Regions from separate parts of the Gracilibacillus xinjiangensis genome, predicted to be linked through region 2. Evidence: predicted binding sites of a transcription regulator. Region 2 holds the regulator's gene; the other holds the start of a gene.
The links. The regulator LexA, encoded in region 2, represses DNA repair genes until DNA is damaged. The targets are predictions, from matches to a motif close to CGAACATATGTTCG.

Region 1 (5,492 bases), 490 kb from region 2:
CTTCCCAATCATCATTTTCTATTTGTGTTAATAATAAAACTTCCACCTTGCCCCCAGTATCCGCCTTTACCCCATAAAGCCTTGCAGGGAGAACTTTTGTGTCATTTAAAACTAAGCAATCCCCTTCATTAAGAAAATCAATCACTTCATAAAAATGATGATTCTCAATAGTCCTCTGCTCCTTATTCAACACCATCAACCTGGAACTTGTACGGTCTTTTAAAGGTGTTTGAGCAATTAATTCTTCTGGTAAATCAAAATCAAAATCCTCTATTCTCATCTACTTAAACCGTCCTATCACATAAAAAATCAATGTCAAAATAATACTAACAACAATCGATGTCATTATCGGAAAATGGAACGAAAAATTACCTTTTTGAAAGCTGATATCACCTGGTAATTTACCAATAAAACTTGATATAAGTCCGATAATAATAAATACGATCCCTATTACAATAAAGATTTTGCCAAATTCCGTCAAGTCCTCGGCACCTCCATATTAAAATGGGCGTATGCTTTAGATGTCACCATTCTGCCTCTCGGTGTTCGCTGGATAAACCCTTGCTGAAGCAAAAATGGCTCATATACATCCTCTATTGTTTGCGATTCTTCTCCGATTGATGCAGCGATCGTGTCCAAACCAACAGGTCCGCCCTGGAAACTTTCGATCATGGAAAGTAATAGTTTATGGTCAATCTGATCAAGTCCCGCATCATCAACTTGCAGCATTCCTAATGCTTGTTGTGTTGTTGATAAAGAGATTTCTGTTTCACCTTTTACTTGTGATATGTCGCGAACCCTTTTCAACAGTCTGTTAGCAATCCTTGGGGTTCCTCTCGACCTCCGTGCAATTTCCAATGCAGCCTGTTTATCAATATTTGTCTCGAAAATCTCTGCCGTTCTTTCGACAATTGCACATAAATCAATTATTTCATAAAATTCCAACCTGCTTAAAACACCGAACCTGTCCCTTAATGGTGCTGTTAGAAGCCCTGCACGGGTTGTGGCCCCAACTAATGTGAATGGCGGCAAATCTAATTGCACAGATCTGGCACTTGGCCCTGATCCAATCACAATATCTAAACAAAAGTCCTCCATTGCAGGATATAATATTTCTTCAACCGCACGGGGCAGTCGATGAATCTCATCAATAAACAGCACATCACCAACTTCTAAGGAAGATAATATTGCCGCTAAATCACCAGATCTCTCAATGGCAGGACCTGATGTTGTTTTAAACTGTACACCCATCTCATTTGCAATAATCTGTGCCATCGTAGTTTTCCCAAGTCCTGGCGGGCCATACAATAATACATGATCCAAGGCTTCATTTCGCATTTTCGCTGCTTCAATAAAAATTGCCAAATTTTCCTTTGCCTTATGCTGACCAATATATTGTTTGAGAAGCTGTGGTCGGAGGCTTAGCTCTTCAAAAGCATCTTGTTCCTGTAGTTCTCCAGATATAATCCGTTCCTCCATCAAGCTAGCTCCTTTCTTTCCCTATTTCATCATTAAAGCAAGACCTTTACGAATATATCCATCGGCCTCTTGCTGTTTTTCTTGTTTTAATTTTGGTTTAATTTGATTTATCTCTTTATCAGAATATCCTAATGCCTTCAGTGCCTCGATTGCTTCGTCTAATGCAAGATCATTAGTTTCTTTTCCATCCCGGGCTGCAGTAAACTCTTCCATAGTATAATCAAACGGAAGTTTCCCTTTTAAATCCAAGATCATTTGTCGAGCGGTCTTCTTGCCCACACCAGGAAACCCTGTTAAAAATTTCTCATTCTCCTGTTCAATAGCTGTAACAAAATCCTGGACACTAGTGGATGCTAAAACAGCTAGAGCTCCTTTAGGACCAATACCTGATACATTCAATATTTTCGAAAACAATGTCTTTTCATCTGTTTTCTCAAAGCCGTATAATATTTGCGCATCTTCTCTTACATGATGATATGTATAAATTTTCTCTATTTGGCCTAATTTTGTTTGAAACCGAAATGGATTTGGACAAATTAATTCATAACCTATTCCATTTGCTTCAACGAAAACAGCCTGATCCGTAATTTCCGCTATCTTCCCTCTTATATATGCAATCATCATATTCCACCTTATTTTATCAATCATATGTTCGTATCTATCATAGCCTATTCTTCCTGCTGATTCAAGTATCTGTCATGTTAGAAGGCAATGGTTAGCTGATCATATTTTCTATAAAAGAGACGCATTCTAACGTCTATCATACACTACAATAACTCTATATACAAAGGGAGACTAAGGAGAACGCAACAAGATATGCAATAAGAAACACTTCAAAAGGGACCGGACAATCAGGGTGTGACCTCCATCAGCAGAACCTTTAGCTCCATAATAAAAAAAGAAAGGCATCATGTTATCTGCCTTCCTCCATTATATATGCAAGAATTTCATCAAGTTCCATCCTTTTAAAGTGGGTATATGCCACATTAGAACGGGCTAACACTTTTTCCATTTCCTCAAAATTGTTCGTAACAATATTAGGTGTCTCCACATCATACTCTACTACATAACGATGCTGTTTTATTTCATTTGGCAAGTCTTTCAGCCATACACGCATCCATTGCTGCAAAATCTCATCCTTTTCCACTTTTGCAATGATAGTACCTTGATCCATTATCCATAGATAATCACACAATGCGTTCATCTCTTCTTGTTGATGGGTAGAAAGGATGATAGCATTATGTGGATTCTCCATAAAATCTGCTAATTCTTCCTGCATCTTACGTTTAGACCTGATATCCACACCAGAAAATGGTTCATCTAATAACAGCAGCTGCGGGGAATGAACCATAGCGAAAACAAATTCAACTTTTTTCTTCGTACCTGCAGAACAATTTTGGTATTTCTCTTTCTCGTTAATCTGATATTTTTCTATCATTGTTCTGTACTTGTCCTTGTCCCAATGACGATACCAGTAACTGACAAGCTGTGCCAATTGCTTTATTGTAAGCTGCCCATATCCCTCATATATGTTATTGCCTGCATAGCCGATTTTTTCTTTTGCAGTACTGCTATTTACAGATATATCATGAGTCAAACAGTGAACAGTCCCCCTATCTGGAGAAAGCAACTGAAGAACTAAATGGAAAAATGTACTTTTCCCTGAACCATTTTCTCCAACTAATCCAATTACAGTCCCTTTTTCTACTTGAAGATCAACAGGTCCAAATTGAAAATATTTAAACGATTTAGCTAATTGCTCTACTTCCAATACATAATTACTCATGGGGGTGACCTCCTGTCCATTCTGATAACACTTTATAGACCAATGTTTTAATCTCAACCTCTGTGAGACCTAGCGATTTTAAATCTTTTAATAACTTTTCAATATAGGATGAGGCGACAGTTTCCTTTGTTTCGGATTTCGCTTGTTGGCCGATGTCCTTAACAAATGTCCCTTTGCCTTGAATAGTTTGAATAAAACCATCCTTTTCCAAGTTCTGATAGGCACGTCGGGTTGTGATCACACTACAGGAAAGATCACCAGATAATGCCCTTATGGAAGGCAGCAGTGTGCCTGAAGTCAGCTGCCCACTTATTACAAGGCTTTTTAATTGTGTTTCAATTTGATAATAAATCGGTTCTTTGCTGCTCTCAGAAACTGTAATTGGAAGTTTCATTAATGATTTCCCTCCATTACAAATAATCTCTCTTGTTCAGTCTTGATCTTAATAAGTTTTCCCATGTTGTGTAACTAATGATACCAAGCAGCAGCATTATTACTACAGGCCAGCGAGATTGTTGCAACATTATTATAACTGTTTCAACAACTCCTGCATCTCCTAAAATGTTGAAAAGAATAATTAGTATTGCAATAATAAAACCGCATAGGAACGAAAAGATATAAAGCACTTTTCCATTCGTTCCATATTCAATAAAAACATTAAGACTGCCAATTGCCAGAGAGTAGCCGAACCAGAACAAAATAAATGCTGTAAACAACTCAGATGGAACAATGTGATAAAAAGACGCTGGCAAACTAATCATCATCGCCAGATAAAAAGCTAATGATAATGTGATGAATGTTGCCAGCATTAATAACATTCGGCTTCTTGCTAATAGTTTCATGGAAATAGGCATCGTCCGATATAGAGCCATCCTTTTTCCAAATGGATCTTCTTTCACCGTTTTGAAACTTAGGTAAGGGCTTGATAGAAATATGGTGGTAAACCATGGTGTTAACATTCCAAAAATAATATCAAGGGAAACACTGTTATAGGATCCCTCACCTTCTGCCAGGAATTCAGCCAGATGACTTAACATGGTTGAGGAAAAGATGCCTAACATAATCGTAAAAAGTAATGTAGCTATATATGGCTTCCATAATATTTTTAATTCATTTATGACTAAAGTCAATGGTTCCTTCCACATTGTTTAAACCCTCTCTCAATTACTGTTGATTAAAAATTTGCTCAAGAAACTTATTGTCCATATTAAACCAGTCAATTCCGAAATATGCAAGTATCCCTAAAACCAAGCTCCATGCCGAAATGCTTATTGTCATCCACATTGTTACACGTTTTTTTGTACCACCGAAGATTAGACTTAGAAATGCAGTTAAATGGCTTCCAACGAAAAATGGACCAAGTAAGGAAAGGCCAGGTAATCCATATTTTGTCCACAATTGCTTCGCACGGCTGGCACGTTTTCCTTCTCCATCTTTTTCCTTTCGCCATGATCTGATCTTTTCTATGAAAACAATAACTGCATAAACCGTTAGTAAATTCCCGACAACGGCCAAAATAAAAACAGGAACTGGCGATAACCCTGCAACAATGGCAAGAGGCGTGATAATGATTGCCTCAAAGAAAGGAACTGCAGACAAGATAAAAACTAAAACATATGCCCATAATAGTTCTAACATAATCATTCTTCCCCCTAGTGTTATACTGTGTATATCTATATAAACAGTATAACACCTAATTTTTCTAAAATGCAAGAAAATTTTAGAAGTAATTGAAACAAAATGCCGGCGGTGTCTTTCTCGATCAGTTAGAATTTATAGAAAAAACAAAAGATCCACCCTCGCTTTTTTTCAAGCAATGGTGGATCTTCTTCTTTCAACTGCTAACAGCTTTGGATTGGTGATAGATTTGATATGTTTCTAATACTTCTTCATAATCTTCTTTCGTCTCTATTTTTATCCCTTTTTTCAAGTCCTGTAATAAATGGCTCTCTAATTCTTCTATATTTATGTGATAGAACGATTGAATGACCGCTTCATTAACCGGTATACCTTCAAATATTGTTAATACCCCATCTTTAATACCAAAATATCCAAATGTTTTTACATATGGCGAAATATCTTCTACCTCTTTACGAAATCTGATAAAACCTTGTTTCTGCTCTAATAAATTCCATTCTTCATATTGGGCCCAGAAATCCTCCATCGAAGATATTGTTTCAGTTACTTTTTCCACTTCTACCTGACCATCGATATACTCTTTTTCCAG
Region 2 (5,492 bases):
TCATGAGAAGGAGAGCCATAGTATTTATGCATAACCCTGACACTATTGTGGCAGAGTTTACTTGTATAGGGGTACCAACCAGAACAATTTGATATGACATTCGTTAAAAAGGCCAGTATTTGACATCAGAAGTGCCTGATATTTTTAATTTTGATCGTTTTACTACATAAAGATACATGTGAATTTCTTGCCACCAAATACTTTCAATTTTGCTTTAATAGCTGTAACCACCAACGTAGGAACTACCAACTATTATTAACAGAATGAATAGGACAACAATTAAAGCAAAGCCAGAACCGTAACCTCCACTCGCGCCCATTATATAACACCTCCTCAACTTAGATAGTATCATTATATGAAAAGTTGAATGAAATGCGTCGGCTTATGTCATATTCCTAAGGATGTTTTAGCAATAAGCTTGACTTTCACTGTATTTAAAGGAGAAAAAATGATAGTCAATAAATCATCAAAATAGGATTATTAATTATTCTATTTATTACTAGTTCATTATCCATTTCAACAGTAGTGTTCTAGTCATAAATTATACTTATAATGAAAACTGGAATAGTTATATATTGCCATTCTAAGTTTTCAATGAAGGGAGGGTATAATTTGACTATTATATTAGGTCCAGTAACGATTAATAGCAACGAGGGTATTATAGTCAGTAATACTTTAAATACTTGTCCAACATTTATAAGTAAAACTGTTGCCGGTGCTGGCAGTTTCAACACAGGGTATTGGATTAAAACAAATACTAATATAAATAGATCTTCTTCAATTGATCCAGATATAAATGATGCAAATATAGCTGAAAATATTTAAAAGGTTAATAAAAAAAGGAGGTTCTCGAAAAATGTCATGTTTTTTCTTTGGTCCTGTCACAATTAATAGTAATGAAGGGTTAATAGTAAAACAAGCGATACATGCATCTCCTACTTCTACAAGTAAGGTAGTTACTGGATCTGGAAGCTTTAATACTGGTTTTTTTACTATGAATAGTAATGGAGTAAGCACAAGTCATACGTTTGATCCGGATGCAGAGGATTCAAATATTTTAGATACAATAGAGACAGATGTTGGTGAAATTTGATAGAGGAACTGTTGCGGGAATTTGCCAAGAAGTTAATTGTAAAAGCTGTGTCGGTATAAGTACCAGTCATAAGATATAAAATAAGAAACGAAATATCTGAGCTTTGAAACCCTTTCTCTATAAGTGAAAGGGTTTATATGTTCCTAATACCAAATTCTTATGGTGGAAAGTTAACCGTTATAAAGGAGACTCAAAGACAGTTAGTCATGAAACTGAATATATTTCAATAATTCAAGACAGGCAGAATACAATAATGGATGTTCTGCTTAATCTGATGCTAAGTAAAAAATTCTACATATTCCTATGTAGAATTTTCCCTATTACTCTATAGATGTCTATATAAACCTACTACTTTCCCTAGAATACTGACATTATCATAAAGAAGCGGCTCCATTGTCGCATTTTCGGGCTGCAAACGGATATGGTCCTTTTCTTTAAAGAAACGTTTGACAGTTGCTTCACTATCTTCCGTCATTGCTACAACAATATCCCCATTTACTGCTGTATTTTGTTGTTTAACAATTACCTTATCTCCATCAAGAATCCCTGCCTCAATCATACTATTTCCTTCAATTATCAGAACAAATATTTGATCGCCGCTATGTACATCAGTGCTGGGAATCGGAATATATTCTTCAATGTTCTCTACTGCTGTAATAGGTAAACCTGCTGTAACTTTACCGATTACAGGAGCAAAAGCAGCTTCCGTTTTTGGAATTTCATTATCATTTTCCTGTGATAATACTTCAATTGCCCTGGGTTTGGTAGGGTCTCTTCTTATGTACCCCTTTTTTTCCAATCTCGCTAAATGACCATGCACAGTAGAACTGGAAGCAAGACCTACTGCTTGCCCAATTTCACGCACAGACGGCGGATATCCTTTTAAATCTACTTGTTCTTTAATATATGCAAGGATCTGTTCCTGTCTTTTTGATAGATTAGTCATAATCAATACTCCTTTAACGTATGATTTGTTAGGAATATTATAACATACGTTCGGAATAATCACAAACATTCGTTCGAAAATACTTGACAAGAACCTTTGTTCGTATATAATGGAAATACGAACAAAGGTTCTCTGGAGGGATAAAAATGATAAAGAAAATTTCTAAAGTTGATTTATTCTATTTGATTTCTTTTGTTGTGGGGATTATCTTTTTATATAGTTCATTTATTTGGAATGTATAAACAAAGAGATCAAGGAGTCGTTAAAATTTTGAATGCAATCATTTATTGCCGTGTTAGTACGGATAAAGAGACACAGGAGAGTTCAATACATAGACAGGCAGAAGAACTTAGCCGGTTTGCTAAAGAAAAAGGTTATAATATTGTGAAAATAATTAAGGAAAAGCAAAGTGGCTACGAGATTGAAAGAGAAGGTGTGTTTGATCTTTTAGAACTTTTTCAACAAAAAAAAGCGAATATTTTACTAATACAAGATGAAACTAGATTAGGAAGAGGGAATGCTAAAATTGCATTGCTCCATCAGCTAGCAAAGATGAATATTACTATATTAACTATTGCACACAGCGGGAAATTAGAACTCTCTGAAGGTGATTCAATGGTATTGCAAATAGTATCGATTGTAGAAGAATATCAGCGTAAATTACATAATGCGAAAATTAAGCGGGGAATGAGGAAAGCGATAAATAATGGATACAATCCTGCCAATAACCTTTCCAACCAACATTTAGCGCAAGGTAGAGAACGGAAGGAATTTCCCATTGAGGAAGTGGTACGACTAAGGGGGAACAACCTGACCTTTGCAGAAATTACTTCTATACTGCAAGGAATGGGTTACAATGTCTCAAAGGCAACAGTTCATCGTCGATACCAAGAACACGAATTGCTTGATAAAAATAAAATGAGTGATTTACAATGAAGAGAGTGTACAAATAATATGTATACTCTTTTCTATTATTTTGAGATAAAGGAGTAAAATAATGCTTTCTAATGATAAAATTGCAAGAATTAATGAATTGGCAAATAAAGCTAAGAAAGAAGAACTAAGTCCAGAGGAAAAAAAAGAACAACAGGCATTACGTCAGGAATATTTAAAAAATGTGAGAAAGTCATTCAAAAACCATATGAAAGGAATGACTGTCATTGATCCAAATGGGAACGATGTCACTCCGGATAAATTAAAGCAACTTAAATCAAAGAAATAGTGTACACTATTTCTTTGATTTTTATAAAAAAACGAGACATAATTACAAAAAATTAGCTTTTTTTAAAGGAGATACTTGTCTAATCTTCGTTTTCGTTATAGGATTATAGATGTGCGTACATATATTGTTTTGAAAGGGGAAATAAAAATGTCAACTCAAATTGAACAAATGTCTATAAATACAATTCGTACATTGTCAATAGACGCTATTGAAAATGCTAATTCCGGTCATCCAGGTTTACCAATGGGTGCTGCTCCGATGGCTTACACACTATGGACAGAGCATATGAACCAAAACCCTAAAAACTCTAAATGGTTTAATCGTGACCGATTTGTATTATCTGCAGGTCATGGTTCAATGTTACTGTACAGTTTATTACATCTGGCTGGATATGACCTTCCGATTGATGAGCTTAAAAAATTCCGTCAATGGGGCTCTAAGACACCTGGTCACCCAGAAGTACACCACACTGACGGTGTGGAAGCGACTACTGGTCCATTAGGCCAAGGGATTGCAATGAGTGTCGGTATGGCAATGGCTGAGAAACATTTATCAGCAAAATACAATAAAGATGATTTTAATGTGGTTGATCACTATACTTTTGCACTTGTAAGTGATGGTGACTTAATGGAAGGTATTTCTCATGAAGCAGCATCTCTTGCAGGGCATTTAAAATTGGGTAAATTAATTGCACTTTATGATTCTAACGATATCTCACTAGATGGAGAGTTAAATAAAGCATTCTCTGAAAATGTAGAGGATCGTTTTAAAGCATACGGTTGGCAAGTAATTCGTGTAGAAGATGGAAACGATACAAAAGCAATTTCTAAGGCAATTGCTGAAGCAAAACAAAATACTGACCAACCAACATTGATTGAAGTAAAAACAATTATTGGCTTTGGTTCGCCAAATAAATCAGGTTCTGCTGCATCACACGGTGCACCACTTGGAGCGGATGAAGTTACCTTAACCAAAGAAGCATACAAATGGGGCCATGAACCATTCCAAGTACCGGAAGAAGTATATGCTGACTTCGAAACGAAAATTGTTGAGAAAGGTCAGTCCGCAGAAAAAGAATGGAACGATTTATTTGATGCTTACAAAAATGCATATCCTGAATTAGCAAAAGAATTAGACGAGGCAATGCAAAATAAATTACCTGAGGGCTGGGACAAAAATTTACCGGTTTATGAGACAGGTAGCAGTGCAGCAACTCGTGCAACCTCTGGAGAAGTTTTAAACGCAATCGCTAAAACCGTACCGTCTCTATTCGGTGGTAGTGCAGATTTAGCTGGTTCCAATAAAACCAACTTAAAAGATGCGGGAGATTTCTCAGCAAATGAAGCCGATAAGCGCAATATTTGGTTTGGTGTACGTGAGTTTGCGATGGCAGCTGCACTAAACGGTATGGCACTGCATGGCGGGTTAAAGGTATTTGGTGGAACATTCTTTGTATTCAGCGATTACTTACGTCCGGCTGTTCGTTTGTCAGCAATTCAAAACTTGCCTGTCACGTATGTATTAACGCATGATTCTATTGCGGTAGGGGAAGATGGTCCAACACATGAACCTGTGGAGCAATTGGCTGCATTCCGTGCCATGCCTAATCTTTCTGTCATACGTCCAGCTGATGGAAATGAGGTACAGGCTGCATGGCGTTTAGCGATTGAATCAACTGATCAGCCGACAGCGCTTGTGTTAACACGCCAGAACCTTCCGACACTTGAAGGAACTGCAGAAAATGCATATGAAGGTGTGAAAAAAGGTGGCTATGTTGTTAGTCCATCAACGAAAGATACTCCTGATGCAATCCTTGTTGCTACAGGTTCTGAAGTACAGTTAGCTGTAAAGGCACAAGCAAAATTAAAAGAAGATGGAAAAGATGTAAGTGTTGTGAGTATTCCATCATGGGATCGCTTTGACAAGCAAGATGCTGCTTACAAAGAACAAGTGCTTCCAAGTGCTGTTAAGAAACGTGTGGGAATTGAAATGGCTTCTTCACTAGGCTGGGAGCGTTATGTAGGATCTGAAGGTGCGATTATTGCAATCGATACTTTTGGTGCATCTGCTAATGGGGATAAAGTCATCGAAGAGTATGGATTCACTGTTGAAAATGTTGTAAAACATGTAAATGACTTATTCTAAGTTATAGAAAGAAATCCTTAGCATAATCTGCTAAGGATTTCTTCATCTAATACAAAGATTGCTTGTATTATGATTCGACATTTACT

Region 1: ruvA (Holliday junction branch migration protein RuvA) is a predicted target of LexA. The motif match lies at 2,121-2,134, and genes of this name have one in related genera.

What each region holds. Positions count from the first base shown of each region.
Region 1 covers NZ_JBHSDT010000008.1:368,786-374,277, reverse strand. Annotated here, with positions in the region: gene queA (tRNA preQ1(34) S-adenosylmethionine ribosyltransferase-isomerase QueA) at 1-280, opposite strand, end outside; gene ACFOY7_RS13060 (DUF2905 domain-containing protein) at 281-481, opposite strand; gene ruvB (Holliday junction branch migration DNA helicase RuvB) at 478-1,479, opposite strand; gene ruvA (Holliday junction branch migration protein RuvA) at 1,501-2,100, opposite strand; gene ACFOY7_RS13045 (ATP-binding cassette domain-containing protein) at 2,393-3,265, opposite strand; gene ACFOY7_RS13040 (GntR family transcriptional regulator) at 3,258-3,659, opposite strand; gene ACFOY7_RS13035 (hypothetical protein) at 3,676-4,410, opposite strand; gene ACFOY7_RS13030 (small multi-drug export protein) at 4,430-4,903, opposite strand; gene ACFOY7_RS13025 (BofC C-terminal domain-containing protein) at 5,100-5,492, opposite strand, start outside.
Region 2 covers NZ_JBHSDT010000008.1:854,244-859,735, reverse strand. Annotated here, with positions in the region: gene ACFOY7_RS15615 (YjcZ family sporulation protein) at 215-319, opposite strand; gene ACFOY7_RS15610 (spore germination protein) at 613-825, shown strand; gene ACFOY7_RS15605 (spore germination protein) at 857-1,093, shown strand; gene lexA (transcriptional repressor LexA) at 1,419-2,039, opposite strand; gene ACFOY7_RS15595 (YneB family resolvase-like protein) at 2,310-2,975, shown strand; gene ACFOY7_RS15590 (DUF896 domain-containing protein) at 3,037-3,261, shown strand; gene tkt (transketolase) at 3,409-5,406, shown strand.